DNA from 4 places in the Kitasatospora sp. NPDC057015 genome. Region 1 is predicted to be linked to each of the others. Evidence: riboswitches for the same ligand, from Rfam matches in the RefSeq annotation. Region 1 holds a riboswitch; each other region holds the start of a gene.

Region 1 (7,232 bases):
CCCGGCGGCCGCCCGGATCCGCAGGGCCATCCCGCGCACCCGGACGTTCCCGGCCGGCCCGAGGGCGGCCAGCTGCCGGTCGGCCAGCACGAGCGCCGACTGCCGCCGCCCCAGCGCCAGTTCGGCCCGGGCGGCGCCGATCCGCCAGGGGACGAGACCGGGCAGGTGGTCGATGTCCCAGCCGGCCATCAGCTCGCCGCAGGCCCGGAAGTCGGCGAGCGCCTCCTCGGGCCGGCCGACCGCGAGCAGGTGGTTGCCCCGGGCGTCCAGGTAGTGCAGCCCGGCCGGGGTCCGGAAGGTCTCCGCCGGCACGGGGACGGTGAGGTACCGCGCGGCCTCGTCGTGCCGACCGAGCGCGGTCCGTACGGCGATCATCGTGGCGAGCGGGTAGCCCACCGCCACGCCCCAGCCCTCCGGGCGGATCCGGGCGAACGCGGCCCGGGCGGCCTCCTCGGCGGTGCGCAGGTCGCCCTGGCGCAGGGAGACCTCGGCGCGGAGCGCGGAGAACAGCGCGTGCCAGGTGGAGCTGCAGTTGGCGGTGGCGGTCCGGGCGGCGATCGGCTCGCACCAGCGGGCCGCGCGGTCCGAGCGGTCCGCGTACACCAGCACGGTGAGGGCGGAGGTGAGCGACTCCACCGAGCCCCCGCCGAGCCGCCCGTCGCGCAGGATCCGCTCCGCCCTGAGCACCAGCTCCTCCGGGGGCAGCCCGGCCAGCAGCCCGGCCAGGACGCCCAGTCCGTCCTCCCCGGGGCGGCCGGCGGACGGCTGGGGCACCGGCTGCGGGAACAGCGAGCGGAACCAGTACCCGAGCCAGGCCCGCAGCTCGCGCAGGCCCGCCGGCTCGGCGCCGGGCGGCTGTTCCGCCTCGAAGCGCTCCAGGGCCGCCATGCCCTCCCCCACCCGACCGTGCCAGAACAGGTAGCGGACGGCCTTCAGCCGGCGCCGTACGTCCGCCTCGGCGGACTCCTCCTCCGTACCGGGCAGCCAGGGCACGCACTGGATCTGCACGGGCTCCGCCGGCCCGGGTTCGGCGGCCGATGCCGGGCCGGTCACCCACGGCAGCGCCGTGAGGGGGACGGGGCCGGACGGCGCCGGCTCGGTGGTGTCGGGCCCGACGGCGTCCGGCCCGGCGGTGAACTGCCCGGCGGTGAAGTCCTCCACGGTGTACTGCTCCGCGCTGTACTGCTCCGCGGTGAACGGCCCCTGGGTGAACGGCCCCTGGGGGTCGGGTTCCGCGCTGAACACCCGCGCGGCCAGGGGCGACGCGGCCGGGGACGACGCGGGCGGCTCGGCGCCGGCCGGCCACGCGGTGGCGGCGGGCGGCATCGCCGGGTGCACCGGATCCGGGTGGGCGGCGAACGCGCCGACCCGGTCCGGGTGTTCGGGGGCCTGCCGCTGGAGGAGCGGATGCCCCGGAGCCCGGTGCGGGACGGTCGGTGCCGTCCCGCCCGGTGCCCAGAGCTCCGCCCAGCCGGCCGGCTCGCCCGGGTCGCAGTCGCTGAGCACCTCCTCCAGCGCCTCCCCGAGGCCGGCGGCCGGCTGCGCCGGCACCGCCCACGGTGCCCGGACGTGCCCTTCGGCCGCGCGCAGCTGCTCCGACACCACCGCGGCGGGTGCGCCGGACGCCCGCAGCAGCAGGGCCGCCCGGTGGTGCAGCGCCGCCAGCTCCTCCGGGGTCATGGCGGCCAGCAGGTCCCCGCCGGCCGTCTGGTGACGGAACCCGCCGTCCCGGAAGAGCCCGGCGGAGTGCAGCAGGTAGGACGCCCGGGGCAGTGACTGCGGTGCGAGCAGAAGCAGTTCGGCCAGCAGCTCGGGCTCGGCGGCCCGGCCGAGCACGGCCACGCCGCGGGCGTAGCGCAGGGCCAGCGGGTCCATCCGGTGCAGGCAGTTCATCAGCCCCCGCCGGTAGTTCTCCCCCACCACCAGCTCGTGCCGTGCCCCGTCGGCCTCCTGGTCGGCCAGCAGGGCCTGGACGAGCAGGGGGTTGCCCCCGGTCAGCGTGTGCGCCTCGGCCGTCAGGCGCAGTGCGGCATCCGCGCCGAAGCGCTCGCGGAGCAGGTCGCTGATCAGGCCGGCCGGCAGCAGGGCGAGCCGGAGCCGTTCGTGGTGCGGCTGGCTGGCCAGTTCGACCTCGAAGAAGGGGTTCGGCGGCGTCATGGTCTCGCGCGAGCCGAGCACCGTCAGCACCCGCGAGGTGCGGGTGCGCCGGACCAGGTAGAGCAGGAACTCCAGCGAGCGGGCGTCGGCGTCCTGGCGGTCGTCGACGGCGAGCAGCAGCGGCACCCGCTCGGCGAGTCTCAGGATCAGCGAGCAGAGCCCGTGCAGCGCGCGGGGCGTGAGCCGGGGGCTGCCGTCGTCGGCCGGGGTCGCGGTGGTGTCCAGCAGGCGTGCGGCCTCGGCGTCGGCGGCCGGGTCGAGTCCGGCGCTCTGGAACAGCTGGTGGACGATCCCGAACGGGAAGTCCCGCTCCAGCGGCGATCCGGCCGCCGACAGCACGCGGACCCCGTGGTCGGCGGCGGTGTCGGAGAAGGCGTGCAGCAGTTCGGTGCGGCCCGTCCCCACTGCTCCGCCCAGGGCGACGACGCCGCCCCGGCCGCGCAGCGAGCGGTCCAGGGCATCGTGAAGAAGCCGCAACTCGCCGTCACGGCCTGAGAGTTCGGATCTATGGACAGGACGCGCGGGGCGCGCGGGGGACGTGAGCATCCGCTCTCCTGGAGCAGGGCGCACGACCGGGCCGCGCAACGCTGCGCTACCCGTCGTACGAGAGGCCGGAAACGAGGTGCGTCAGTGGCCCGACAGGGCCCGTGGGCATGACGCGCGAACCGGACCGCGACCCTCTACGGGGTGCGGCCGAGTGGCCTCAACGACAGAGTGAGCTGGCACTGCGGACGAGGTCGACGGCCAGCCTGGCCACCAGTCTGAGCTGAACGGCACGGCTGCCGTGCACGCGCTGCATGACCGTCTCCATCCCCCTGTGTAGCCGGGGCACCTGTGCTTGCGGCATGACACCCATGCCACCCGGCTTATCCCCGGCGGCACCCCGCCACAGTGGAGGGTTGCCAGTCAGCCGGCCGGGGCCCAAAGCTGACATTCTTCGCCGCTGCGAGTGTACGAATGCCCGAACGGCCCCGTCAATCGATGTTCGGTCACGCCCTGTCACGCAACAGGGCTTTGACCCGCCGGTAACACGGCCGACCATCCCGGCGGGCGGGGGAGCACGAGCCCACGGCGACCCGGGCCCGAGGTGCCGGCCGCTCGGGGCAGGAGCCGCCCGGGCACCACTCGTCCCCCGCCGGCGGGGCCGGCGGGGGGAGCGGGTGGGTACGGCGCCCGCGGCACCGACGTCCGTGCCGTCAGGGCTGCGGCGGCTGGTCCTCGCCGGGCATCGACTGGTTGCCGAGCTGGTCGTTGATCTTCTGCTGAGCGGTGTCGACGTGGCCGCTGTACTTGCCGCCGGTCTTGTCGTCGACCATGTCGCCGGCCTTGTCGACCCCCTTCTGCGCGGTGTCCTCGTGCCCCTTCATCATGCTTTTGAGCTTGTCGAGCATGGACATGATGTGACCTCCGTCTTCGGTGACCAACTACGTCCATGGTCGACACGAGATCCGGAATCGGCATCCCGGCGGGCTGCGCCGCCCCGGCCCGCGGTCCGCCGGCACCCCCGGCGGAAGGCCGCCGACCAGCCCGTTTCCCCGCACTCCGGCCGCCCTCCGCCCATGGCGGGCCCGGCCGGGCGCCCCCGCGCGCGCCCTCAGGCCGACTGCCGGACCACCAGCGAGGGCTCGAAGATCACCGAGGTGGCGCCGCGCTCGGGCCGGGCGATGTGGTCGAGCAGGATCCGGGTCATCTCCGCGGCCATCTCCTCCACCGGCTGGCGGACGGTGGTCAGCAGCGGCCGGCCCGCGGTGGCCGCGCTGCTGTCGTCGAACCCCACCACCGCCACGTCCTCCGGGACCCGCCGCCCGTGGTCGCGCAGCACCGCCAGCGCGCCCTGCGCCATCAGGTCGTTGGCGGCGAACACCCCGTCCACGTCCGGGTGCTCGATCAGCAGCCGGGTGATCGCCCGCTCGCCGCCGGCCTGGGTGAAGTCCGCCTCGGCGTGCGGCAGGTACGGCAGCCCGTGGCGGGCCATCGCGTCGTGGAAGCCGGCCAGCCGGTCCCGGGCCGCCCGGACGTCCGAGGGGCCGGCGATGGTCACCACCCGGCGGCAGCCCCGGGCGTGCAGGTGGTCGGCCGCCAGCCGGCCGCCGTCCCGGTTGGCGAGGTCGACGCAGCTGATCGGCAGCGGACTGTCGGGCCGGCCGAACAGCACCGTGGGGACACCGGCCTCCAGCAGCAGGGCGGGCAGCGGGTCCTCGGCGTGGGTGGAGACCACCATCGCGCCGTCCGCGTTGCCCTGCCGCAGGTAGGCGAGGGCCTGCTCGCGGGCCTCGGGGGCGTCGGCGAGCATCAGCACGGGGTGCAGGCCCTGCGGGCGCAGCGCGGTGAAGACCCCGCTGACCACCCGCCCGAAGAAGGGGTCGGTGAAGACCTCGGTACCGGCCTGGCCGTCCGCCTCGGCGCCCGCGCCGGAGACGACCAGCGCCAGGGCCCCGGCCCGCCGGGTGACCAGCGAGCGGGCGGCGCCGTTGGGCACGTACCCGGTGCTGGCGATCGCCAGTCGGACGCTCTCCTGGATGGCGGGGTCGACGTTGCGGATGCCGTTGATGACCCGGGAGACGGTGGCCCGGGAGACGCCCGCGACCCGGGCCACGTCCTCCAGGGTCGTGGACCGGTTGACGGCGGACCGGAGGGCTTCGCTCATGGTGACTTTTATAGCACGATGGGAGAGCGCTCTATCCATGAAAGTCACAGCTCGGAGCCGTTCCTCCGGAGCCGATCGGGCCCGGGCGGGCAGCGCCGGAGCGCGCTCCGGCACCGGAATGCGCCCGGACAGCCCCGGTACGGGCCCGCCGGGAAACGTTTCCCGTCACGCGACGTGCTCCTTCCAGCAGATCATCACGGTGGTCGCGACCGTCACCGAGACGTTCGGCCGGCTCCGCGGCGGCCTCCCGAAACGCTCCGGGAGCCCGTGCACGTCGACCGTCAGCACGAAGTCGTCCTTGCGCACCACCGTCGAGCCGTCCGCCCGGGTGAAGGCGGCCTCGCCGAGGCCGTCGACGGTCGTCACCGGCCCGGCACTGCCGCGCAGGCCCTCGAAGTGCGCGCCGGCGGTGGCCCGGTCGGCCAGCTCCTTCACCGTGAGCAGCAGCGTGCCCTCGGGGTAGGCGTACGTGCAGGTGTACAGGTGCTGTGCCCAGGTCCCGCTGGGCGGGGTCGTGGTCTCGGTGCCGAAGGCCCCGGCCAGCTGGGTGGGCACGCTGCCCGCGCAGACCATCAGGGCGGCGGGCGAGGGGCCGAGGTCCACGCCCCCGGCGGTACCGGGCGCGGCGGCGCCCGTGGTCGGCGCCGGGCCCGCGCCGGGCCCGGCCGGTGCGCCGCAGGCGGCGGCCAGGGAGAGCAGGAGCACGGCGGCGGCCCGTGACAGCGGCCGGCGGGGCCGGGTGGTCATGAGGTCTCCTTCGGAGCGGGTGGGGCCGCGGTACGGGCCGTGCCCACGACCGGCCCCGCCGGAGCGGGGGCGGTCGCGGGCACGGGTCGGGCGGTGGGGACCGTCAGGGGAGCAGGTACTGCGCGTTGAGCACGGCGCCCTTGGCGGGCTGGTTCTGGTCGTAGCCGCGCGGGTCGCACTGGAGTCCACCGACGATGCAGTGGTTCACCATCGCGGCGAGCGTGGGCGCCTCCCAGGCGTTGAAGAAGTCGTAGTGGAAGGAGAAGCCCCGTCCACTGGACAGGTGGAGCTGAGACATGTTCGCGGTGTTCACCGGGAACGCCACCTTGAACTCGATCATCGGCAGCGCCACCGGGTGGGTGGCCGGGCAGACCCCGCCGACCGGGTAGGCCATGTGGCTCTTGTGGTCGGGGGTGTCCAGGTAGAGCCCGTTCCAGCAGCTCGGTGCCTGGTAGCGGACGCCGACCTGGCCGCCGCCGGGGCAGTCGACCGGCAGGTCGACGCTGTGGTAGCCGGTGCCGCACTCCCAGCCCGCGACGTAACCGGGGTCGGTGGCGAACTGGGTGGCGGTGGCCGACGGGCTGCCGACCACGAACCGCAGGCCCGGCGGGAACGGCCGCACGCTGGTGTAGTCGTTCACCGAGCTCTTGTAGTAGATGGTCTGGAGACCGACCGGGTTGACCACCGTCGCCCCGTCGTACATGGAGGGCATCCAGTAGCCGGAGCGGTCGGCGGGGGCCAGGCAGCTGCTGGCGCTCGTGTTCAGCGAGGCCAGGGTCGAGGCGGCGTTGGTGTTGGTGGCCCCCATGAAGGTGTGCAGGTGGGAGGCGCCGGCCTGGCCGGGGAAGACGATCGGGTCGTCCGGCAGGTTGTGGGACGCCGAGCAGTTCGCCTGGAACTCGTGGAAGTAGGCGTGCGGCGGGTTGTTGGTCGACGGGGTGACCCCGGTGACCTGCGGGTTGGCCAGCACGTAGCCGCTGGTCGAGGTGCTCACCTGGCCGAACACCTTGAACTCCAGCAGCGAGTACCCGTACTGGGTGCCGCGGGCGGTGGCGTACAGCCGGATGTAGCGGCCGCTGCCGGTGACGTTGAGGTTCTGCACGCCGCCGGTGGCGGTGGTGGTGGAGTAGACCGTGCTCCAGTTGCTGGCGTCCGGGGACACCTGCAGCTGGAAGGCGCTGGCGTAGGCCGCCTCCCAGTCCAGCTCGACCTTGCTGACGGCGGCGGTGCCGCCGAGGTCGATCTGGATCCAGGACGGGTCGGTCCAGGTGCTGGCCCAGCGGGTGTTGAGGTCGCCGTCGACGACCGCGCCGGCGGGGAAGTTCAGGCTCTCGATGGACGAGGCCGTCACCGGGCGGGACGCGGAGATCAGCGGGTCGCCGGCCGCGGCGGCCTGCTGGGCCGTTCCGGAGAGGCCGGTCAGGGCGAGGACGGCGGCGAAGGCCACCGCCAGGGACGTGCGGCGCGGTCGGCCGCGGGACAGGAAGCGGGGTCGCATCGGACCTCCAGGTCGAACGGATGGGTGGGGGCCCTCGGGGCCGGGAGGAGTGGGGATCGCCCCGGCCCCGAGGGGGTCTGGATCAGGCGTGCGCCGGGCCGTCGGGGCCTAGGCGTAGACGCCGAACTCGTAGAGCGAGTCGCCGTAGGCGGTGCCCCGCTGCGTGATGTTGATCCGGACGTA
Region 2 (7,232 bases), on a different contig from region 1:
TCTTGCTCAGCTCGGTGCGGTCCACCCGGACGATCGTGCGGCGCTCGCCCACGGCCGCCCGCAGGGCGGTCAGCCGCTCCTCGACGTCGGGCCGGTGCGAGCGCTCGCGCAGGAAGTCGGCGTCGGCGCCCAGACCGTGCACGCCCAGCGCGGTGGTGCGGCCCGCGTGCGTGACGGTGAGCGCCTCGCGGTCGACCTCGGCGCCGAGCAGGTCGGCGCAGCAGTCCGCGAAGGCGAGCGCCCAGCGGCGGGTCAGGAAGCCGGCCCGGTCGGCGCCCAGGATGCCGGTGAGCACGGCCTCGGCGACGTCGTCCGGCAGCATCCGGTAGTAGTCCGGCGGCGCCCACGGGGTGTGCGAGAAGTGGCCGATCCGCAGGTCGGGGCGGCGGGCCCGGAGCAGCGCGGGCACCAGGGACAGGTGGTAGTCCTGCACCAGGACGGCGGCGCCCGGGGCGGCCTCGGCGGCGAGCGCGTCGGCGAAGGCGGTGTTGTACTCCTCGTACGCCTGCCACTCGGTGCGGAACCCGGCGTCGAAGGCCGGTTCGGTCGGTGTGGCGTAGAGCAGGTGGTGGACGAACCAGAGGGTCGAGTTGGCGACCCCGTTGTAGGCCCGGGCGAAGGTGTCGGGATCGATGTCCAGCATCCGGACGGCCTGTCCGCCGACGTCGTGCCCGGCGCGGTCGAGCCGGCCGTCCGGGGCCTGCCGGGCCGCCGTCCGGTCGGCGTCGCCGAGCGCCGCGCAGACCCAGACCGCCGAGGGGTCGTCGATGGCGGAGAGCCCGGAGACCAGGCCGCCGCCGCCGCGGCGCAGGTCCAGGCCGCCGTCCTCGCGTCGGCTGAAGGACACCGGACCGCGGTTGGACGCCACCAGGACGGGGGCGCTTCCGGTCGTACTCGAACGTGCCGTCGTGAGATCGCCCATGATGGGAACCTTGCCGTGGTCCGGCGCCCCCAAACGTCCCTTCACGCGGTGTGACGGCTCACATACTCCGCGACCGTGTGCATCGGCGGCCGCTCCAGCGCGCCGACCGGGTGGGTGCGGGCGGTGAAGCCCCCGCCGGTCCGGGTGAACTGGGTGAGCAGCGGGTGCACCAGGTCCGCGGAGGCCTTGAGCCGGTGGGTGCGGTCGAGGCGTTCCAGGGCGGTGCGGTAGATGGTCGCGGCCATCCTCCCCAGCGCCTGGCTGTCCTGGTGCCGGTGGTGGCGGACCCCCACGTCGACCTGGGCGAGCGCGTCCAGCCCGGCCGTCTCCAGGGCGTCCACCAGCAGGCCGAGTTCCACGCCGTAGCCGGTGGGGAAGGGCAGCCGCTCCAGCAGCGAGCGCCGGGCCGCGTACTCCCCGCCGAGCGGCTGCACGAAACCGGCGAGTTCCGGCCAGTGCAGGTTGAGCAGCGGGCGGGCGACCAGCTCGGTGACCCGGCCGCCGCCGATCGGGTCGACGGTGCCCTCGCCGGCGCCCGGCAGCTCGTACGGGCGGTCGTACATCGCCTTGACCAGCTGGATGCCCGGATCGGTCAGCAGCGGGCCGACGATCCCCGACACGAAGGCGGGGTCGAACTCGCGCAGGTCGGCGTCCACGAAGCAGACGATCTCGCCCGAGGTGACCAGCAGGGAGCGCCACAGCACCTCGCCCTTGCCGGGTTCGGCGGGCAGCCGGGGGAGTATCGCGTCCCGGTGCACCACCCGCGCGCCGGCGCCGGCGGCGACCTCGGCGGTGCGGTCCGCCGAACCGGAGTCGACCACGACCAGTTCGTCGACCAGCGGGAGACGCTCCATCAGCTCCCGGCGGATCGTCGAGACGATGGCGCCCACCGTGGACTCCTCGTCCAGGGCGGGCAGCACCACGCTGATCGTGCCGGCCCGGCCGGCCGCCTCCTTGGCGGCGAGCAGGTCGCGCACCGGTCGGTCGGCCGCGCTCCAGGACCGGCGGCGCAGCCAGGAGGCCACCTCCGGGAGAAGCGCGGGGGGCAGCTCGGCAGGCACGGCACACTCCTTGGTGGGCGCCCTCGATGGCGCGCGTCGGTGGGGCACTTCGCGTCGGTCGGGCATCTCGCGTGGCGGACGGACCGCTTCACGGTTGACGCCTTCGGATACAGTCTTCGTACAGCGCTTAGACCTTCGCACGCCGGGGTCGCCCGCTGCGCAGGACCACAACTTCACAGAGCTCATCCAGAGGGACTGAGGGAACGGCCCGTCGACGTCCCGGCAACCTTCTCGCACGGCCGTTTCGCGGCCCGGCGGGACAGGTGCCAATTCCGTCCTGTGGCGCGCCCGCGTCACGGGGAAGATGAGGAGAGAGGCCTCCGCCATCATGGCTATCACCGCGACCAACGCTTCCGGCGCCGCAGACGTGACCGACTCCGTCGACCTCGGCCCCGCCATCGCACTCTCCTGTCGCGAGTGCGGCACCCGCTTCCCGCTCGGCCCGAGTTTCGCGTGCCTGGAGTGCTTCGGCCCGCTGGAGATCGCGTACGACTTCGGCTCGGCCGGCGCGGACGAGCTGCGCAAGCGGATCGAGGCCGGCCCGGCGTCGATCTGGCGCTACGCCCCGCTGCTGCCCGTCCCCGCGGACGTCGCCTCCAAGCCGAACCTGAACCCGGGCTGGACCCCGCTGGTGAAGGCCGACAACCTGGGCCGCGAGCTCGGGTTCACCGCGCAGCTGCACGTCAAGGACGACTCGGGCAACCCGACGCACTCGTTCAAGGACCGCGTGGTGGCCTGCGCCATCGAGGCGGCCCGCGCGTTCGACTTCACCACCCTCTCGTGCTCGTCGACCGGCAACCTGGCCGGCGCGGTGGGCGCGGCGGCCGCCCGGGCCGGGTTCAAGTCCTGCGTGTTCATCCCGCACGACCTGGAGCAGGGCAAGGTCGTCATGGCCGGGGTGTACGGCGGCGAGCTGGTCGGCATCGAGGGCAACTACGACGACGTGAACCGCTTCTGCTCGGAGCTGATCGGCGACCCGGCCGGCGAGGGCTGGGGCTTCGTCAACGTCAACCTGCGGCCGTACTACGGCGAGGGTTCCAAGACCCTGGCGTACGAGATCTGCGAGCAGCTGGGCTGGCGCCTGCCGGAGCAGATCGTGATCCCGATCGCGTCGGGCTCGCAGCTCACCAAGATCGACAAGGGGCTGCAGGAGCTGATCAAGCTCGGCCTGGTCGAGGACCGCCCGTACCGGATCTTCGGCGCCCAGGCGGAGGGCTGCTCCCCGGTGTCGGCCGCCTTCAAGGCGGGCCGTGACGTGATCCGCCCGGTCAAGCCGAACACCATCGCCAAGTCGCTGGCCATCGGCAACCCGGCGGACGGCCCGTACGTGCTCGACATCGCCCGTCGCACCGGCGGCGCCGTCGAGGACGTCACCGACGCCGAGGTGGTCGAGGCGATCAAGCTGCTGGCCCGGACCGAGGGCATCTTCGCCGAGACCGCGGGCGGGGTGACCATCGGCGTGCTGAAGAAGCTGGTCGAGACCGGGCAGCTGGACCCGGCGAAGGAGACGGTCGCGATCAACACCGGCGACGGTCTCAAGACCCTGGACGCGGTGGCCGACGCCGGTCTGACCGTGACCATCCGCCCGACGCTGGAGTCCTTCCGGTCGGCCGGCCTCGCGTCCGCCTGATCCCCCATCACGCTAGGAGAGCCACCGCCATGAGCGCCAACGTCCGCATCCCGACCATCCTGCGCACCTACACCGGCGGCGCCGCCGAGGTGGCCGCCGAGGGCGCGACCCTCGCCGAGGTCATCGCCGACCTGGAGAAGAACCACGCGGGCATCGCCGCCCGCGTGCTCGACGACACCGGCAAGCTGCGCCGCTTCGTCAACATCTACGTCAACGACGACGACGTGCGCTTCGCCGAGGGCCTGGCAACCGAGATCAAGGACGGCGCCAGCGTGTCGATCATCCCCGCGGTGGCCGGCGGCTGCTGACCGCCCCCGCCGCCCGCGCCGGCACCCGCCGGCGCGGCCCCGCAGGTCCCGTCCGCCGGGCCGCTCCGTCCCGCCTTCCCCGGTCGCCCCGGGAGGGCCGGCGGGGCGCCGGTGGACCGAGCCGCCTTCGTGTCCGGAATTCAATTCTCCGGTCGTGAAGGCGGCTCGCCGCGTTGGGGTGGGAATTCGGCCGTCCGAGGCGGAGTAAAGTGTCGGACAGCTGATGACCGGGCCCCCTCCCCCGCCAGCCGATCGCCGCCCCCGTGGGCGCCCCGCACGTTCGTGTCCCGTCCGGCCGCTGAGACCGGCTCACATGTCGTGCCCGTGAAAGATGTCAGGCAGGCGTCAGAATTCCGGCCGCTATTTGCGGCATTCGTCCGCTATGCCCGGCGTGATATGCCGAATTTCTCCGCATGCATCCCGTATTGCGCCTCGACGGCTGCCGCGAATTCCCGCTGGCTGGGCCTGTTGCAGAGGGCTTCGATACGGATACATTCAGCCGCGATCGACGCATTCACCCGCTCGACGACCACCGTCCGGTGGCCCATGGCGGGCGGCTGCGGCGTGCACGGCTGCGCTCAGGGGGGGTTCCCCGGGCCGGCCTCAAACCAGACCCGGGCCCGCGACCTGCGGGATCCGTGAAGGGCCAGCACAGCACTAGGGGAGTTCGGAATGGCTCAGGGCACCGTCAAGTGGTTCAACGCGGAGAAGGGCTACGGCTTCATCGCGGTCGACGGTGGTGCGGACGTGTTCGTCCACTACAGCGCGATCCAGATGGACGGCTACCGCACCCTCGAGGAGGGCCAGCGGGTCGAGTTCGAGATCTCCCAGGGACAGAAGGGCCCGCAGGCGGACATGGTCCGCGCGGCGGTCTGACCCTTCCGGACCCAGGAGCCTCGGCTCGGCCCACGGGCTGGTGATCCGCTTCGACCGACGGGCCCGTACGACGTGAGTCGTACGGGCCCGTCGGCATGTCCGGCCCGGGTCGTGCGTATCGGAGGCGTCGGCGGGCGGCCCGGCGGGCGGCGGGGGCCGCGGGAGCGGCGCGGGCGGGGCGACGCGCCCGGCCGGATCGTGGGTGGGGCTTGCACTCGCCATGCCGGAGTGCTAATCATTGGCGTTAGCACTCACAGCTTGAGAGTGACAACGGACCGGGTCGGTGAGGCCCCCGGGAGCGGTAGGGGAAAGGACCCCCGCACACCAGGGCCGTCCGTCGCGGGCACCTTCCGGTCCGAGCATTCACCGCCGTCTCGGAGGACCACTTCACATGGCAAAGATCATCGCGTTTGACGAGGAAGCTCGCCGCGGCCTTGAGCGCGGGATGAACCAGCTTGCCGACGCTGTCAAGGTGACGCTCGGCCCCAAGGGTCGCAACGTCGTCCTTGAGAAGAAGTGGGGCGCCCCCACGATCACCAACGACGGTGTCTCCATCGCCAAGGAGATCGAGCTCGAGGACCCGTACGAGAAGATCGGTGCCGAGCTCGTCAAGGAGGTCGCCAAGAAGACGGACGACGTCGCTGGCGACGGCACCACCACCGCCACCGTCCTGGCCCAGGCCCTGGTCAAGGAAGGCCTTCGCAACGTCGCCGCCGGCGCCAACCCGATGGCCCTGAAGCGCGGTATCGAGAAGGCCGTCAAGGCCGTCTCGGACCAGCTGCTCGCCCAGGCCAAGGACGTGGAGACCAAGGAGCAGATCGCCTCCACCGCCTCCATCTCCGCCGCCGACACCCAGATCGGCGAGCTCATCGCCGAGGCGATGGACAAGGTCGGCAAGGAAGGCGTCATCACCGTCGAGGAGAGCAACACCTTCGGTCTGGAGCTCGAGCTCACCGAGGGCATGCGCTTCGACAAGGGCTACATCTCGGCGTACTTCGCCACCGACCTGGAGCGGATGGAGGCCTCCTTCGAGGACCCCTACATCCTGATCGCCAACTCCAAGATCGGTTCGGTCAAGGACCTCCTCCCGCTGCTGGAGAAGGTCATGCAGAGCGGCAAGCCGCTGGTCATCATCGCCGAGGACGTCGAGGGCGAGGCCCTGTCGACCCTGGTCGTGAACAAGATCCGTGGCACCTTCAAGTCCGTCGCCGTCAAGGCCCCGGGCTTCGGTGACCGCCGCAAGGCCATGCTCGGCGACATCGCCATCCTCACCGGTGGCACCGTCATCTCCGAGGAGGTCGGCCTCAAGCTGGAGAACGCCGGCGTCGACCTGCTGGGCACCGCCCGCAAGGTGGTCATCACCAAGGACGAGACCACCATCGTCGACGGTGGCGGCGACAGCGACCAGGTCGCCGGCCGGGTGAACCAGATCCGCGCCGAGATCGAGAACAGCGACTCGGACTACGACCGCGAGAAGCTCCAGGAGCGCCTCGCCAAGCTGGCCGGCGGCGTGGCCGTCATCAAGGCCGGCGCGGCCACCGAGGTGGAGCTCAAGGAGCGCAAGCACCGCATCGAGGACGCCGTCCGCAACGCGAAGGCCGCCGTCGAGGAGGGCATCGTCGCCGGTGGTGGCGTCGCGCTGCTGCAGGCTTCGGTCGCGTTCGACAAGCTGGAGCTCGAGGGCGACGAGGCCACCGGTGCCAACATCGTCCGCGTGGCGCTGGAGGCCCCGATCAAGCAGATCGCGATCAACGCCGGCCTCGAGGGCGGTGTCGTGGTGGAGAAGGTGCGCAACCTCCCCGCCGGTCACGGCCTGAACGCCGCCACCAACGAGTACGTCGACCTCATCGCCGCGGGCATCATCGACCCGGCGAAGGTCACCCGCTCGGCGCTGCAGAACGCCGCCTCCATCGCGGCGCTCTTCCTCACCACCGAGGCCGTCATCGCCGACAAGCCCGAGAAGGCCGGTGCCCCCGCGGGCGGCGGCATGCCGGGCGGCGACATGGACTTCTGATCCCTCCGAGGATCAGTCGCTCTTGAGCGAGGGCGGTTCCCTTCGGGGAGCCGCCCTCGCGGCGTTCCCGGGCCCGGGCGGCGGCTGCGGGAGAATGGACGGATGTCCAGCTCTGAAATCGAAGCAGCCCTGCACAAGGCGAGGGCGCTGATCCTCGCCGACCTCAGCGCCCGGGACGTGGCGGACGCCACCGTGGTCTCGCTCGTGGAGGACGCCGTGACCCACCGGCGCTGGTGGCTGGAGCAGTGGCCGGACGGCACGGACTTCGTGCTCGGACTGGTGGCCCAGGACGTCCAGGACGCGCTGCTGGAGGCCTACGGCCGCTGGCCGCTCTGCCCCTCCTGCGCGCAGGACGGCGATCCGCACGCGTTGAGCGTCGAGCCCGAGCTGGGGCCCGACCCGCACTGGGTCTGCGGCAAGG
Region 3 (7,232 bases), on a different contig from region 1:
CCCGAGTCCTGCGTGCTCGCGCCCACCCCGGGCAAGTCCCCGGTGCTCTCGGTGCTCAGTTCGCTGTTCGTGCACGCGAGCTGGCTGCACCTGGTGGGCAACATGCTCTTCCTCTACGTCTTCGGCGCCGGCGTGGAGGAACGGCTCGGGCGGGCCCGCTTCGTCCTCTTCTACCTGACGGTCGGCGCCCTGGCGACGTACGGCTACGCGATCGCGGAGGTGCACTCGGCCGACTCGACCCGGGTGCTGGTCGGCGCGTCGGGGGCGATCGCGGGCGTCCTCGGCGGCTACCTGCGGCTGTACCCGAAGGCCAGGGTGACCACGCTGGTGCCGCTGCTCCTCTTCCTGCCGCTGCGCTTCCCGGCCTGGCTGGTGCTCGGTCTCTGGTTCGCGCTGCAGTGGTGGTCGGTGCGCTCGGCCGGGTTCGCGGGCACCGAGCGGCCGCCGGGCTGGACGAGCGTCGCGTACCTGGTGCACGTGATCGGCTTCGCCGCGGGCTTCCTCTTCACCTGGGCCGCGCGGGCCGCCGCCCGCCGGGGCCCGGTGGGCCCGCCCGCCACGGGCTGAGGACGCGGGCCGCCAGGGCGCCGGTCGGCGGCGCGCTGACGCCGGGCGGGGCGGCGGCTACGCTGACGACACCCCACAAAGGAGCAGCAGAGTGATCACCGCCATCGTCCTGATCAAGACCAGCGTCGACCGCATCCCGGAGATCGCCGAGGCGATCACGGCCATCGAGGGTGTCAGCGAGGTCTACTCGGTGACCGGCGGCTACGACCTGGTGGCGATGGTCCGGGTGCGCAGGCACGACGATCTGGCCGACGTGATCCCCGGTCAGCTCAACAAGGTGCCGGGAGTGGCGCACACCGAGACCCAGATCGCCTTCCGCACGTACTCCCAGCACGACCTGGAGGCGGCGTTCGCCCTCGGCCTCGACGAGTAGCCGGGCCGGCCGGTGCCGGCGCCAGGGCCGGCACCGGTGCCGCGGGCGCCTGGTCAGCCGGCCCGGCGGGTGTCCGCGACGCAGCGCCCGCCCTCGCTGCGGTAGTTCCAGGCCGCGCCCTCGGTGACGAGCTCGCGGACCGCGGTCAGGAACCGGTCCACGTGCTCGTCCGGGGTGCCGGCGCCGAAGCTGACCCGGATCGCGTTCAGGCTGCGCTCGCCGGGCAGCGAGGCCTCCGGCGCGCCGCACTCCGACGGCGGGGCCTCCTCGCCGCCGAGCAGGGTGCGCACCAGCGGGTGGGCGCAGAACAGGCCATCGCGCACGCCGATGCCGTACTCGGCGGAGAGCGCCGCCGAGAAGTGCGAGCTGTTCCAGCCCTGGACGACGAAGGAGAGCACGCCCACCCGGGCGACGTCGGTGAGCAGCGGGGTGTCACCGAACAGGCTGAGCACCCGGACCTCGGGGATCTCGGCCAGGCCGGCCTTGAGACGGGCGATCAGCTGCTGCTCGCGGGCCTCCAGCGCGTCGAAGCCGGCCTCGGTCAGCGCCCGGCAGGCGGAGGCCACCGCGTAGGCGCCGATCACGTTCGGGGAGCCGGCCTCGTGCCGCGCCGGGCCGGAGTGCCACTCGACGGCGACCGAGCCGTCCACCTCGCGTGCGACGGTGCGGGTGGCACCGCCACCGGCCAGGTACGGCTCGGCGGCGTCCAGCCAGTCGCTGCGGCCGGCCAGCACCCCGGAGCCGAACGGCGCGTACAGCTTGTGTCCGGAGAAGGCGACCCAGTCGACCCCGAGCTCGCGGACCGAGACCCGGTGGTGCGGGGCGAGCTGCGCGGCGTCCAGGACGACCCGGGCGCCGTGGCGGTGGGCGGTCTCGGTGAGCTCGGCGACCGGCCACAGCTCGCCGGTGACGTTGGAGGCGCCGGTGACGCAGAACAGCTTCGGGCCCTCGCCGGCGCCGGCCAGCGCCTCGTCCAGCGCGGCGACGGCGTCGGCGTGCGAGCGGGGGGCGCGCAGGTAGCCGACCTCCAGGCCGTCCCGGCGCCAGGGCAGCAGCGACGCGTGGTGCTCGGTCTCGAAGACGAAGACCCGGGTGCCGGCCGGCAGGGCGCCCGCCAGCAGGTTCAGCGAGTCGGTGGTGGCGCGGGTGAAGACCACCTGGTCGCCGTCCCGCAGGTCGAGGAACTCCTCGACGGTGCGGCGGCTCTGCTCGAACAGGTCGGTGGAGAGCTGCGAGAGGTAGCCGGCGCCGCGGTGCACGCTGCCGTAGTAGGGGGCGTACGCGGCGACGTCGTCCCAGACCCGCTGGAGCGCCGGGGAGCTGGCGGCGTAGTCGAGCGCGGCGTAGCCGACCTTCTCGCCGTTGGCCAGCGGGACCTGGACGTCCTGGCCGAGGACGGCGAGCGGGGCGCAGAGTTCGGTGGTGGTCACGGACATGTTGATGCACTCCTCTGAGGTAAGGACCCCGGGAGTGCGACTGTGCCGGTGGTCCGCGCTTGCCACGCGGACGGTCTGCCGCGCGGCCCGGTCCTCACCCAGGGCACCCCGCCACGGACGGAGGGTTGCCGGACAGCAAGCTGGGGCTTGTCGCTGTCACTCATGACCTGGCGAAAACTCTAGGCGGCGCCCGCCTGGTGGTCAAACAACAGTCCGCCATGTGGACAGGCCCGCCCGGCGCGGGGGCACGGCGAAGGCCCGCGGAGCACGGCTCCGCGGGCCCGGTGCGGTGATCGCCGCCGGCCGCCCGGCGGCACGCGCGGCTCCGGAGCCCGGCCGGCGCCGGACACCCGCTCAGCGGCGGGCGGTGGCCTCGGCCCAGTGCTTCAGCACCGACTGGGCCGCGCCCGAGTCGACGGCCGCGGCGGCGCGGACCATGCCGGCCGCGAGCTGCTCGGCGAGCGGGGCCTCGGTGAGGTCCAGGGCGACCAGCGCGGCCGCGGTGTTCAACAGGACGGCGTCCCGTACGGGCCCGCGCTCGCCGGCCAGCAGCCGGCGGGCGACCTCGGCGTTGTGGGCGGCGTCGGCCCCGCGCAGGGCCTCGATGCCGACCAGCTCGATGCCGACGTCGCGCGGGTCGAAGGAGGTCTCGGTGACGACCCCGCCCTTCACCAGCCAGACCCGCGAGGTGGTGGAGATGGTCAGCTCGTCCAGGCCGTCGTCACCCCGGAAGACCAGGGCGGTGGCACCCCGGCGGGCCAGCACGCCGGCGATCAGCCCGGCCAGCCGGGTGTCGAAGCAGCCGATGGCGTGCGCGTCCACCCGGGCCGGGTTGGTGAGCGGGCCCAGGATGTTGAAGGCCGTCGGCACCCCGAGGTCACCGCGGGCGGTGGCGGCGTGCCGCATGGCGGGGTGGAACCTGGCGGCGAAACAGAAGGTGAGGCCGACCTCCTCGGCGATCTCGGCGACCCGTCTGGCACTGAGGTCCAGGTTGATGCCGAGCTTCTCCAGCACGTCCGAGGAGCCGCTGGAGGAGGAGGCGGCGCGGTTGCCGTGCTTGACCACCTTGGCGCCGGCGGCCGCGGCGACGATGGCCGACATGGTGGAGATGTTGACCGTCTTCGCGCGGTCCCCGCCGGTGCCGACGATGTCGACGGCCGGGCCGGGGATGTGCAGCGGCTCGGCGTGCTCGTACATCGCGGCCACCAGGCCGGTGATCTCGTCGACCGTCTCACCCTTGGCCCGCAGGGCCACCATGAAACCGGCCACCTGCGCGGGGCTGGCCGCGCCGCTCATGATCTGGTCCATCGCCCAGGCGGTGTCGTCCTGGGTGAGGTCCTCGCCCCTCAGGAGTGCCGACAGGAGGTCCGGCCAGGTGCGGACCACCTGCACGGGGTCGTTGCCGCCGTTCGCAGGGTGCGCGTTCACCATGGCCGACTCCAGCTCTCGTCAGTGTCACCGGAAGGGCTCCGGAAACAAGGAGGCCAGCCTATCCAGCGGCGCACCGGGCCCGCCCCCGTCGCCGCTCCCCTTCTCTAGTACTGAGACGAGCCACCGGTGCCGCGACGACGCACCGGCACCGGGACGGGCCGCTCCCACCGGGAGGGGCCCCGGCCCCGACCTGAGCGCACGGGAGCGGGCGACGGCCGGGCGGGCGCCCCGGGCTCCCGCCCGGAGCGCCCGGGGTGCCGGGCCGCCGGGGCCGTCAGCGGGCGGCCGGGGTCCGGCCCGCGATCCGGTTGCGGAGCAGGGTGGCGGCGGCCTCGGCCAGCGCCACCGGGTCCACCGGGTGGGAGATGGCGGCGTCGGCCCGGCTCCAGGCGGCGAGCCAGGAGTCCTGCGGCCGGCCGATCAGCACCAGCACGGGCGGGCAGCCGTAGATCTCGTCCTTGAGCTGGCGCCCCAGGCCCAGCCCGCCGGCCGGGACGGCCTCGCCGTCCAGCACGCAGAGGTCCACGCCGCCCTTCTCCAGTGCGCGGAGCACCGCGGGCGTGGTCGCGCACTCCAGGTAGTCGAGTTCGGGGAGGTCCGCGGCCGGGCGCCGGCCGAGGGCCGTCCGCACCTGCTCGCGGGTGTTGCGGTCATCGCTGTAGACGAGGACGGTGAGCGTCTCGTCGGTCGTGTGCGCCATGGGGCCCTGCTCCCTCAGATGTGATCCGGACCACGTCCACCTCTTCCGGATGCTACTCCCGATCACCCGCCGTGGAGCCCCTCCCGCGCGATCCGGTGGCGGAGCGCTCCGCGTCCGGTTGCGGACGGACCCGGCCCCCTCCCTTCCAAGGCGACGCGCTGGACCGTCATCCGCCTGGACGCGCCGCGTCACCCTCGCGCGCACAGACCACCCGTACGGCGGACCCGCTAGCCGACCCCACGGGCCCGCGGGGTCGGCGACACGCAGGGCAAAGGAGTGCTCGACCCCCTTCAGGGGGCGCCGGACGGCCCGAACAACCGTCAGAAAACGGACATAGTCGCGCCGACCGGGCTGGCCGGGGCCCTGTCGGCCCCCAACGGGGCATATCGCACGCACCGGACACTCCGAGGGACACCCCCCGGCGTGAAGACGGAATAAGGGACCGACATAATGTCCGTCGTGGCGACAGCAACAGCAGTAGAAACCGGGCACGCGCACGGATCGGTCAACCGGCCGAACATGGTCAGCGTCGGAACGATCGTCTGGCTGAGTTCCGAGTTGATGTTCTTCGCGGCCCTCTTCGCGATGTACTTCACTCTCCGCTCCGTGAAGGGGGCGGAGTTCTGGAGCGAGAAGGCGCACGCGCTCAACGTGCCCTTCTCCTCCGTCAACACCACGATCCTGGTGCTCTCCTCGCTGACCTGCCAGCTCGGCGTCTTCGCCGCCGAGCGCGGTGACGTGAAGAAGCTCCGGTCGTGGTTCGTCATCACCTTCGTGATGGGCGCGATCTTCATCGGCGGCCAGATCTTCGAGTACACCGAGCTGGTCACGAAGGACGGCCTGTCGCTGTCCTCCGACCCGTACGGCACGGTGTTCTACCTGACCACCGGCTTCCACGGTATGCACGTGACGGGCGGTCTGATCGCCTTCCTGCTGGTCCTGGGGCGCACGTACGCTGCCAAGCGCTTCACGCACGAGCAGGCCACGGCCGCCATCGTGGTGTCGTACTACTGGCACTTCGTCGACGTCGTGTGGATCGGCCTGTTCGCGACCATCTACCTGATCAAGTAACCAGCTGATCAGGTCGCTGGCCGCCGGCCGCGAGGGCGCCCTCACCGGCGACGACCCCTGCTGGCCGGTGAACGACGCACCCACCGACCGACCGCGCGCGCAGCCCTAGACAGGCAGCCTGCCGTGCCGGCCAGACCGGCCGCCGGGCGCACCCACCAGTCGACCAGATCCTGACACCGGGGTTATTCCGTGAAAAAGCTCTCCGCACGACGGCGCCACCCACTGGCGGCGCTGGTCGTTCTACTTCTCGCCCTGGCGGCCACCGGGGGGCTGTACGCCGCGTTCGCGCCCGCCGAGAAGGCGCAGGCCGACACCGCCGCGCAGTCGCTCGCGATCGACGAGGGCAAGAAGCTCTTCGCGGTCGGCTGCTCCTCATGCCACGGCCTCAACGGCGAGGGCAGCAGTGACGGTCCGAGCCTGGTAGGCGTCGGTTCCGCCGCGGTCGACTTCCAGGTCGCCACGGGCCGCATGCCGGCCCAGCAGCCCGGCGCGCAGGTGCCGAAGAAGAAGAACATCTACTCCCAGCACGAGATCGACCAGCTCGCGGCGTTCGTCGCGTCGCTCGGCCCCGGCCCGGTGGCGCCGACCGAGGAGCAGTACAAGTCGACCAACCCGGATGACGTGGCGGCGGGTGGCGAGCTCTTCCGCACCAACTGCGCGCAGTGCCACAACTTCGCGGGCAAGGGCGGTGCCCTGACCCAGGGCAAGTACGCGCCCATCCTGGAGAACGTGGACCCGAAGCACATCTACGAGGCCATGCAGACCGGCCCGCAGAACATGCCCTCCTTCCCGGACACGACCATGCCCGAGGAGCAGAAGCGCCAGATCGTGGCCTTCGTCAACCACCTCGACAGCGAGCCGAACCCCGGCGGTCTCACCCTGGGCAGCCTCGGTCCGGTGACCGAGGGTCTGTTCGGCTGGATCTTCGGACTCGGCATCCTCATCGCGATCGCGATCTGGGTCGCCGCCCACACCACCAAGGCCAAGAAGTCATGAGCCACGACATGTCAGAAGACAAGCTGCCGGAGTCGCACGGCTCCGCCGAACCGCACGGTGACGTGGCCGCCCACGGCGACCCGTTCGCCGACCCGGGCCTGCCCGCCCACGAGCCGCGCCGCACCGACATCGACGAGCGGGCCGCCAAGCGCGCCGAGCACCAGGTGTCGCTGATGTTCGTGGTGTCGATGCTCGCCACGGTGGGCTTCATCGCCTCCTACGTGGCGATCGACCCGGACAAGATCGTCTACATCTTCCCGCTGGGCCACGTCAGCGCGCTGAACTTCGCGCTCGGCCTGACCCTCGGGGTGGCGCTCTTCTGCATCGGCGCGGGCGCGGTCCACTGGGCCCGCACGCTGATGTCGGACCACGAGCTCCCGGCCGAGCGGCACGCGATCGAGGCTGACGACGAGGTCCGCGCGGACGTCATCGAGCAGTTCAAGACCGGCGCCGCGGAGTCCGGCTTCGGCCGCCGCAAGATGCTCCGCAACACCCTGATCGGCTCGATGGCGCTCGTGCCGCTGTCGGGCGTGGTGCTGCTGCGCGACCTGGGCCCGCTGCCCGAGGACAAGCTGCAGCACACCGGCTGGGAGGTGGCGACGCCCGAGAAGCCGCTGCCGCTGATCAACATGAACACGAACAAGCCGATGAAGGCCGA
Region 4 (7,232 bases), on a different contig from region 1:
AAAAAGTCGAGACGCTGAAATCTCGACTATCGGCAATAGTTGAACCCCTTAACTCGGGGGTCAAGGGGTCTTCGCTCCTGTGGGTCTCGATAACAGGTCGGCGTTCCAGGCTGGAGGAGAAGAGCTCAGTACGCATGATCGGACATCGCGCAGGCGAGCATGCCTGTCGATCGGCACTGTCGGTCGAGGTGTGGAGTCTGGTCGAGCGTCCCAGGGGGGTGGTCCGTGCGGTGCGGCGTGTCGGTGGTTGAGGATTTCTCGGCCCTCGGGTGGGGGCTCGGCGGCGGGGGATCTGTCCCGCATAGGGTGGGGCCAGTCGATGATCGTGCGCACCAATAGGAGACCCGATGAGCCCCACCCCTGCCCCCGACGCCCTGCTCCCGGTCGCGGTGATCGGTCTCGGGGACATCGCGCAGAAGGCCTACCTCCCGGTCCTCACCGCACTGCCCGGTCTGGACCTGCGGCTGATGACCCGTGACCGGGCGAAGCTCGACCGGATCGGCGACGCGTACCGTCTCGACCACCGCTACACGGACCTCGGCGACCTCATCGACAGCGGCGTGCGCGCCGCCTTCGTCCACGCGGCGACCGACCAGCACGTGCCGATCGTCGAGCGGCTGCTGACGGCGGGCATCGACGTGTACGTGGACAAGCCGCTCGATTACACCATCGCGGGTGCCCGGCACCTGGTGGACCTTGCGGAGAAGGCCGGCCGCTCCCTGATGGTGGGTTTCAACCGCCGTCATGCTCCCTCCTATGTCCAGGCGAAGGAGCGTCCGCGTGACCTGATCGTCCTGCAGAAGAATCGCGAGGGTCTGGCGGAGGCTCCTCGGTCGCTGGTCTATGACGATTTCATTCACGTGGTGGATTCCTTGCTGTTCCTGGTGCCGGGCGAGGTCGAGCACGTGGACGTCCGCTCGCGGGTCCGCGGCGGCCTGCTGGAGCATCTCGTCCTGACGCTCGCGGGCGACGGTTTCACCGCGCTCGGGATCATGAACCGGATGTCCGGTTCCACCGAGGAGATCCTGGAGGTCTCCGGCAGCGACTCGAAGCGCGAGGTCCACAACCTCGCCGAGGTCATCGACCACCGCGGCCAGCCCACGGTCCGCCGCCGGGGCGACTGGGTGTCCGTCGCCCGCCAGCGCGGCATCGAGCAGGTCGTGCTGACCTTCCTGGACGCCGTCCGGGCCGGCAAGACCCTCGATGCCCGCGACGCGCTGCGCACCCACGAGCTGTGCGAGCTGATCGTCGAGCGGATCGAGTCGGCCTGAGCCGGCGGCGGGCTCGGCCGGTCGGGGCAGCCCCGACCGGCCGAGCCCTGGCCGATCGCCGGCCGATGCGTGTCCGAAGGCGCCCCGAGGTCCCACGACCGGCCGGTGGAGCGGCCACCGGCCGGGGGCGGATGGGCGCCCGCCAAACAGGGTGCCGTGGACAGGCATTGACGCCGGGTTACCCGGTGATCTACGGTTCCAGCGCGCCACGAGTTCCGGTGTCCAAGCCCTGGCTGGCCGGACGGCAACCCCCCTGACGCGGCGGGGTGCTCCAGGTGAAGGCACGGCGGACATCCCGTTCCGCAAGCGCGATCGCAGCGGCCGCAGGGCCGGCTGCCAACACCAGGAGGTCGGTATGCGGCTGTTTCGCCGTCGCCACATCGACCTGTTGCTGGTCTCCAGCGCGCTCTGTCGTCACTGACCACCGTACGGCCCGACGGCCGGACGATCCCGGTGACCGACCTCTTCGCGACAGGCCACGCCCGACCCCGGGCCCCCGGCCTGCTCGCGTCCATCACGCGTGCTGGAGCAGCGAATTCCCATGTCTACTTTCACCGGCTCGGCCGGACAGTCCTTCCGTGTCCTCTCCCTCGGCACCGCGGTGCTGGTGGCCCTGACCGCCTGCACCAGCGCCCGGAGCGGGTCCGGCGACGGCGGCGGTTCGGCGAAGGCCCTCGTCATCGGGACCACCGACCAGGTGACCGGCCTCGACCCGGCGGGCTCCTGGGACGCGGGGTCGGGCACGATCGAGAGCGAGGTGTACGCGACCCTGCTCACCGCGAAGAACGGCTCCTCGGACGTGTCGCCGGACTTGGCGGCCGGCATCGCGCTGACCGACCCGACCACCTACACGGTCACCCTGAAGCCGGGCCTCAAGTTCGCCAACGGACACGAACTGACCTCCTCGGACGTCAAGTTCAGCTTCGACCGGCAGCTGAAGATCGCGGACAAGAACGGCCCCTCCTCGCTGCTGTACAACCTCCAGTCGGTGGCCGCGCCGGACCCGACCAAGGTCGTCTTCACCGTCAAGTCGGCCAACGACACGCTGTTCCCGCAGATCCTCTCCACCGCGGCCGGCTACATCGTGGACGAGGAGGTGTTCCCCGCGGACCGGATCCTGGAGGACGCGGCCGTCATCTCGGGCCAGCCCTGGAACGGTCCCTACGCGATCGGCAGCTACGACAAGAACTCGCTGGTCTCCTTCACCGCGAACAGCGCCTACCAGGGCCAACTGGGCACCCCGAAGACGAAGAACGTCCAGCTCAAGTACTACACGGACGCCAGCAACCTGAAGCTCGACGTCCAGCAGGGCACCATCGACGCGGTCTACCGCACGCTGCCCACCACCGACCTGCAGGACCTGTCCACCAAGCAGGGGATCGTGGTGCACACCGGCTCCGGCAACGGCATCCGGTTCATCGTCTTCAACCTCAAGACCCAGCCCTTCGGTTCGGCCACCCAGCAGGCCGACCCCGCCAAGGCGCTGGCGGTCCGCCAGGCCGTCGCGGACTCGGTCGACCGGGCCCAACTCGCCTCGCAGGTCTACAAGAACACCTTCCAGCCGCTCTACACCTCCGTCCCCGACGGCATCACCGGCGCCACCCCCGCCCTCAAGTCGATCTACGGCGACAAGCAGGGCGGCCCGGACAAGGCCGCGGCCGCGCAGCGGCTGGCGGCGGCCGGGGTGAGCACCCCGGTGGCCCTCAACCTGCAGTACAACACCGACCACTACGGCTCCTCCTCGGCGGACGAGTACGCGCTGGTCAAGACCCAGCTGGAGGCCACCGGCCTGTTCAAGGTGAACCTCCAGTCCACCGCCTGGGCCCAGTACGGCAAGGAGCGGGTCGCCGACCAGTACCCGCTCTACCAGCTCGGCTGGTACGCGGACTACCTGGACGCCGACAACTACCTCTCCTCCTTCTACGCCGACAACAACTGGGTCAACAACGGCTACAGCGACCCCGCGGTGCTGGCGCTGATCAAGCAGGAGGAGACCGAGACCGACCCGGGCAAGCGCACCGCGCTGATCAAGCAGGCGCAGGAGGCGACCGCCGCGGCGGTGCCGCTGGTGCCGCTGCTCCAGGGCTCCACCGCGATCGTCACCCGCAGCGGCGTCAGCGGCGTGCCGGACCAGCTCACCAGCGCGTACCAGTTCCGCTGGGCGGAGCTCGCGAAGAAGTGACCGTCCACACCCAGGACACCCCCGGCGCCGTCGGTTCGACCGGCGGCGCCGCCGGGTACGCCCTCACCCGCTACCTGATCGTCCGCTTCCTCCTCATAATCCCCACCGTCCTCGTCCTGGTCAGCCTCGTCTTCTTCCTGATGCGCGCCACCGGCGACCCGATCACCACCGCCTTCGGCGACCGGCTGACCCCGGACCAGCTGCACGCCAAACTGCACCAGGCGGGCTACGACCGGCCGCTGTTCACCCAGTACCTCGACTACCTGCGCGCCACCCTGACCGGTGACTTCGGCACCACGGCCACCGACAACCGGGCCGTGTCGGAGGTGCTGCGGAACTTCGGTGCGGCGACCGTCGAGCTGTCCTGCTACGCCCTGGTCGTCGCCCTGGTCGTCGGCCTGCCGCTGGGCATGATCGCCGCCTCCTACCGCGACCGCGCGCCCGACGTCGCCCTGCGGCTGTTCGCGATCCTCAACTACGCGACCCCGGTCTTCTTCCTCGGGCTGCTGCTGAAGCTGGTGTTCGCCATCTGGCTGGGCTGGTTCCCGGCCTCGGGCCGGGCGAGCATCGACGTCCAGCTCCAACTGCAGGACCAGACGAGCACCACCGGCGTGTACCTGGTCGACGCCCTCCGCAGCGGCGACGCGGGGGCCGTCACGGACGTGCTGAGCCACGCGGTGCTGCCCGGCCTCGCACTCGGGCTGCTGGTCGCCGGCGTGCTGCTCCGGCTGGTCCGGACGAACCTGATCGGCACCCTGTCCGCCGAGTACGTGGAGGCCGCCCGCTCCCGCGGGGTCGGCCGGCTCCGACTGGTGACCAGGCACGCCACCCGGCCGGCCCTGATCCCGGTCGTCACCGTGTTCGGTCTGCAGGTCGCCGGACTGCTCGGCGGGGCGGTGCTCACCGAGACCACCTTCGAATGGAAGGGCCTCGGCTACGAACTCGCCCACTACCTGACGGTCCGTGACTTCCCGGCCGTGCAGGGGATCGTGGCGCTCTTCGCCGTGGTCGTCGCGTTGACCAACTTCCTCGTCGACGTCGTCGCGGCGCTGATCGACCCCCGAGTGAGGTACTGAGTGGCGGACAACCTGCTCGTGCGGCCGGCCGCCGGGCCGCGCCGACGACGACTCCCGCTGCCCGGCGGGGCCCGCGGCAGCGTCGGGCTGCAGCGCGCGATGCTGCTGACCGGCGCCGCGCTGACCGGCCTCTTCCTCCTCGCGGCCCTCCTCGCCCCGCTGCTCGCACCCTACGGATACGCCCAACTGCGCAGCGGTACCGAGCTCTTCGGATCCCGGCAGCACCCGAGCGGCGAGCACCTGCTGGGTACCACCGTCGCCGGCTACGACGTCCTCTCCCGGACGCTCTGGGGCACCCGGACGGCGCTCGGCATCATCGTCGCGGCGCTGCTGCTGTCGGTGGTCGCCGGAGTCCTGCTCGGACTCGTCTCCGGGTACCTCGGCGGCCGGCTGGACCGGCTGCTGGTGGGGCTCGCCGACGCGATGTACGCCTTCCCCTCGCTGCTCCTGGCGATCGTCATGTCGATCGTGATCAGCGGCGGGCAGTCCAGCCTGTTCGGCGGCCTGGGTGCGGCGGCCTGCTCGGTCGCGGTGGCCTTCGTGCCGCAGTACTTCCGGGTGGTGCGGGCCGAGGTGGCCCGGGTGAAGGCCGAGCCGTTCGTCGAGGCCGCCCGGGTGATCGGCGCCGGCATGTGGCGGATCATGTTCCGGCACGTGCTGCGGAACTCGGTGCGCACCCTGCCGCTGATCCTCACCATCAACGCCTCGGAGGCCATCCTCACCCTGGCGGGCCTGGGATTCCTCGGCTTCGGGATCGAGCCCAACTCGGCCGCGGAGTGGGGCTACGACCTCAACCGCGCGGTGGCGGACGTCACTTCGGGGATCTGGTGGACCGCACTGCCACCCGGGCTCGGCATCGTCCTCACCGTGCTCGGGACGACACTGCTCGGCGAGAGCCTCACCGACCTGGCCGACCCCCGGCTGCGCCGCCGCCCCGGCCAGGGACGCACCCCCGCCCCGGCGGTACCGGCACAGGCGGCACCGGCACAGGTGGTACCGGACGGAGACCCCGGCAATGACTGACCTGCTGCGCATCGAGGACCTGCACATCTCCTTCAGCACCGACACCGGGTCGGCGCCCGCCGTCCGGGGTGTCGACCTGTCCGTGGCACCCGGCGAGGTGCTCGCCCTGGTCGGCGAGAGCGGCAGCGGCAAGACGGTGACCGCGAAGTCCGTCCTCGGCCTGCTGCCCGCCACCGCGTCCACCAGCGGCCGGGTACTCCTGGGGGACGGCCTGGCGGAGCCGACCGAGGACGTCCTGACCGCCTCGCCGGCCCGGCTGCGCGCCCTGCGCGGCTCGCATGCCGCCATGGTCTTCCAGGAGCCGTCCACCGCGTTGAACCCGGTGTTCACCATCGGCTGGCAGCTCGCCGAGGGGCTCCGGGCCCACGGGGTGCGGTCGAAGAGCGAGCGGCGGGCCCGGGCGATCGACATGCTCGGCCAGGTCGGCATACCCGAGCCGGCCGTCCGGGTCGACCACTACCCGCACCAGCTCTCCGGCGGCCAGAAGCAGCGCGCCGTCATCGCCATGGCCCTGGCCCTCGGCACCCGGCTGATCGTGGCCGACGAGCCGACCACCGCGCTGGACGTCACGGTGCAGGCCGAGATCCTCGAACTGCTGCACCGCTGCCGCACCGACTTCGGCACCGCCGTCCTGCTGATCACCCACAACATGGGCGTGGTCGCCGACCTGGCCGACCGGGTCGCGGTGATGAGTGACGGGCGCGTCGTCGAGGAGGCTCCGGTGCGCCGGCTCTTCGCCGCCCCGGCCCATTCCTACACCCGTGAACTACTGGCCGCCGTACCGGTCTTCGCCACCGCGACCGATTCGCTCCCGCGACCGTCGGCGGAGCCGGCCGTCGTGGCCGGAGCCGTCCCGGCGGGCACGCCCTCGGCGGAGCCCGTGGTCAGGGCCTCCGGGCTCACCGTCGACTACCCCGCGCGGCTGGGGAGCAAGGCCTTCCGGGCCGTCGACGGGGTCAGTTTCGAGATCCGCCCCGGCGAGGTGCTCGGCCTGGTGGGGGAGAGCGGATCCGGCAAGACGACGATCGGCCGGGCGGTGGCCGGCCTGGCCGGCGTCAGCTCGGGTGAACTGGACGTCCTCGGCGAGCCGCTGGCGTCCCGGGGCCGGCTGCGGCGGGCGCGCCGCTCCACGGCGGGCAGCCGGGCGGGGCAGATCGGCTTCGTCTTCCAGGACCCGGCGACCAGCTTCAACCCGCTGCTGACCATCGCCGACTGCGTCGGGGAGCCGCTGGCGGTCCACCGGCGCGACCTCGGCGGGCAGGCGATCCGGGCGGAGGTCGAGTCGCTGCTGGAGTCGGTCCAACTGCCGCGGGCGTACGCGGCCCGCCACCCGCACGAACTCAGCGGCGGCGAGCGCCAGCGCGCCAGCCTGGCCCGGGCGCTGGCCCTGCGCCCGCGCCTGGTGATCGCCGACGAGCCGACGTCGGCGCTGGACGTCTCGGTCCAGGCCAAGGTGCTGGAGCTGTTCCTGCGGTTGCAACGGGAGTTCGGCTTCGCCGCGCTGTTCATCAGCCACGACCTCGCGGTGGTCCAGCAGGTGGCGGACCGGGTCGCCGTGCTGCACCACGGACGGATCGTCGAGTCCGGCAGCACCGCGCAGGTCCTCGGCACGCCGACGGACGAGTACACCCGGAGGCTGATCGCCTCGCTGCCGGTCCCCGACCCGGCGCGGCAGGCCCG

What was found. A riboswitch is a leader RNA that binds a small molecule or an ion and turns the genes downstream of it on or off. The one in region 1 is predicted to bind S-adenosylmethionine.
Positions count from the first base shown of each region.
Region 2: it holds a riboswitch for S-adenosylmethionine, as region 1 does, so the genes downstream of both, thrC (threonine synthase) here and ACFTWP_RS02925 (putative leader peptide) in region 1, are expected to answer to the same signal.
Region 3: it holds a riboswitch for S-adenosylmethionine, as region 1 does, so the genes downstream of both, ACFTWP_RS36310 (aminotransferase class V-fold PLP-dependent enzyme) here and ACFTWP_RS02925 (putative leader peptide) in region 1, are expected to answer to the same signal.
Region 4: it holds a riboswitch for S-adenosylmethionine, as region 1 does, so the genes downstream of both, ACFTWP_RS32680 (ABC transporter substrate-binding protein) here and ACFTWP_RS02925 (putative leader peptide) in region 1, are expected to answer to the same signal.

Region 1 is NZ_JBHUSG010000002.1:272,556-279,787, forward strand. It holds gene ACFTWP_RS02920 (AAA family ATPase) at 1-2,703, opposite strand, end outside; gene ACFTWP_RS02925 (putative leader peptide) at 2,861-2,956, opposite strand; SAM riboswitch class IV at 2,987-3,099, opposite strand; gene ACFTWP_RS02930 (antitoxin) at 3,354-3,554, opposite strand; gene ACFTWP_RS02935 (LacI family DNA-binding transcriptional regulator) at 3,752-4,804, opposite strand; gene ACFTWP_RS02940 (hypothetical protein) at 4,970-5,551, opposite strand; gene ACFTWP_RS02945 (DUF1996 domain-containing protein) at 5,655-7,049, opposite strand; partial or broken gene ACFTWP_RS02950 (discoidin domain-containing protein) at 7,158-7,232, opposite strand, start outside.
Region 2 is NZ_JBHUSG010000003.1:236,722-243,953, reverse strand. It holds gene ACFTWP_RS04350 (trehalose-6-phosphate synthase) at 1-922, opposite strand, end outside; gene ACFTWP_RS04345 (glucosyl-3-phosphoglycerate synthase) at 964-1,983, opposite strand; SAM riboswitch class I at 2,163-2,294, shown strand; gene thrC (threonine synthase) at 2,312-3,613, shown strand; gene ACFTWP_RS04335 (MoaD/ThiS family protein) at 3,643-3,921, shown strand; gene ACFTWP_RS04330 (cold-shock protein) at 4,594-4,797, shown strand; gene groL (chaperonin GroEL) at 5,189-6,811, shown strand; gene ACFTWP_RS04320 (hypothetical protein) at 6,914-7,232, shown strand, end outside.
Region 3 is NZ_JBHUSG010000060.1:12,539-19,770, reverse strand. It holds gene ACFTWP_RS36320 (rhomboid family intramembrane serine protease) at 1-567, shown strand, start outside; gene ACFTWP_RS36315 (Lrp/AsnC family transcriptional regulator) at 659-940, shown strand; gene ACFTWP_RS36310 (aminotransferase class V-fold PLP-dependent enzyme) at 994-2,376, opposite strand; SAM riboswitch class IV at 2,427-2,544, opposite strand; gene trpD (anthranilate phosphoribosyltransferase) at 2,731-3,807, opposite strand; gene ACFTWP_RS36300 (hypothetical protein) at 4,082-4,507, opposite strand; gene ACFTWP_RS36295 (heme-copper oxidase subunit III) at 4,958-5,578, shown strand; gene ACFTWP_RS36290 (c-type cytochrome) at 5,768-6,574, shown strand; gene ACFTWP_RS36285 (Rieske 2Fe-2S domain-containing protein) at 6,583-7,232, shown strand, end outside.
Region 4 is NZ_JBHUSG010000047.1:45,101-52,332, reverse strand. It holds gene ACFTWP_RS32685 (Gfo/Idh/MocA family protein) at 348-1,271, shown strand; SAM riboswitch class IV at 1,476-1,586, shown strand; gene ACFTWP_RS32680 (ABC transporter substrate-binding protein) at 1,813-3,453, shown strand; gene ACFTWP_RS32675 (ABC transporter permease) at 3,450-4,529, shown strand; gene ACFTWP_RS32670 (ABC transporter permease) at 4,530-5,552, shown strand; gene ACFTWP_RS32665 (dipeptide ABC transporter ATP-binding protein) at 5,545-7,232, shown strand, end outside.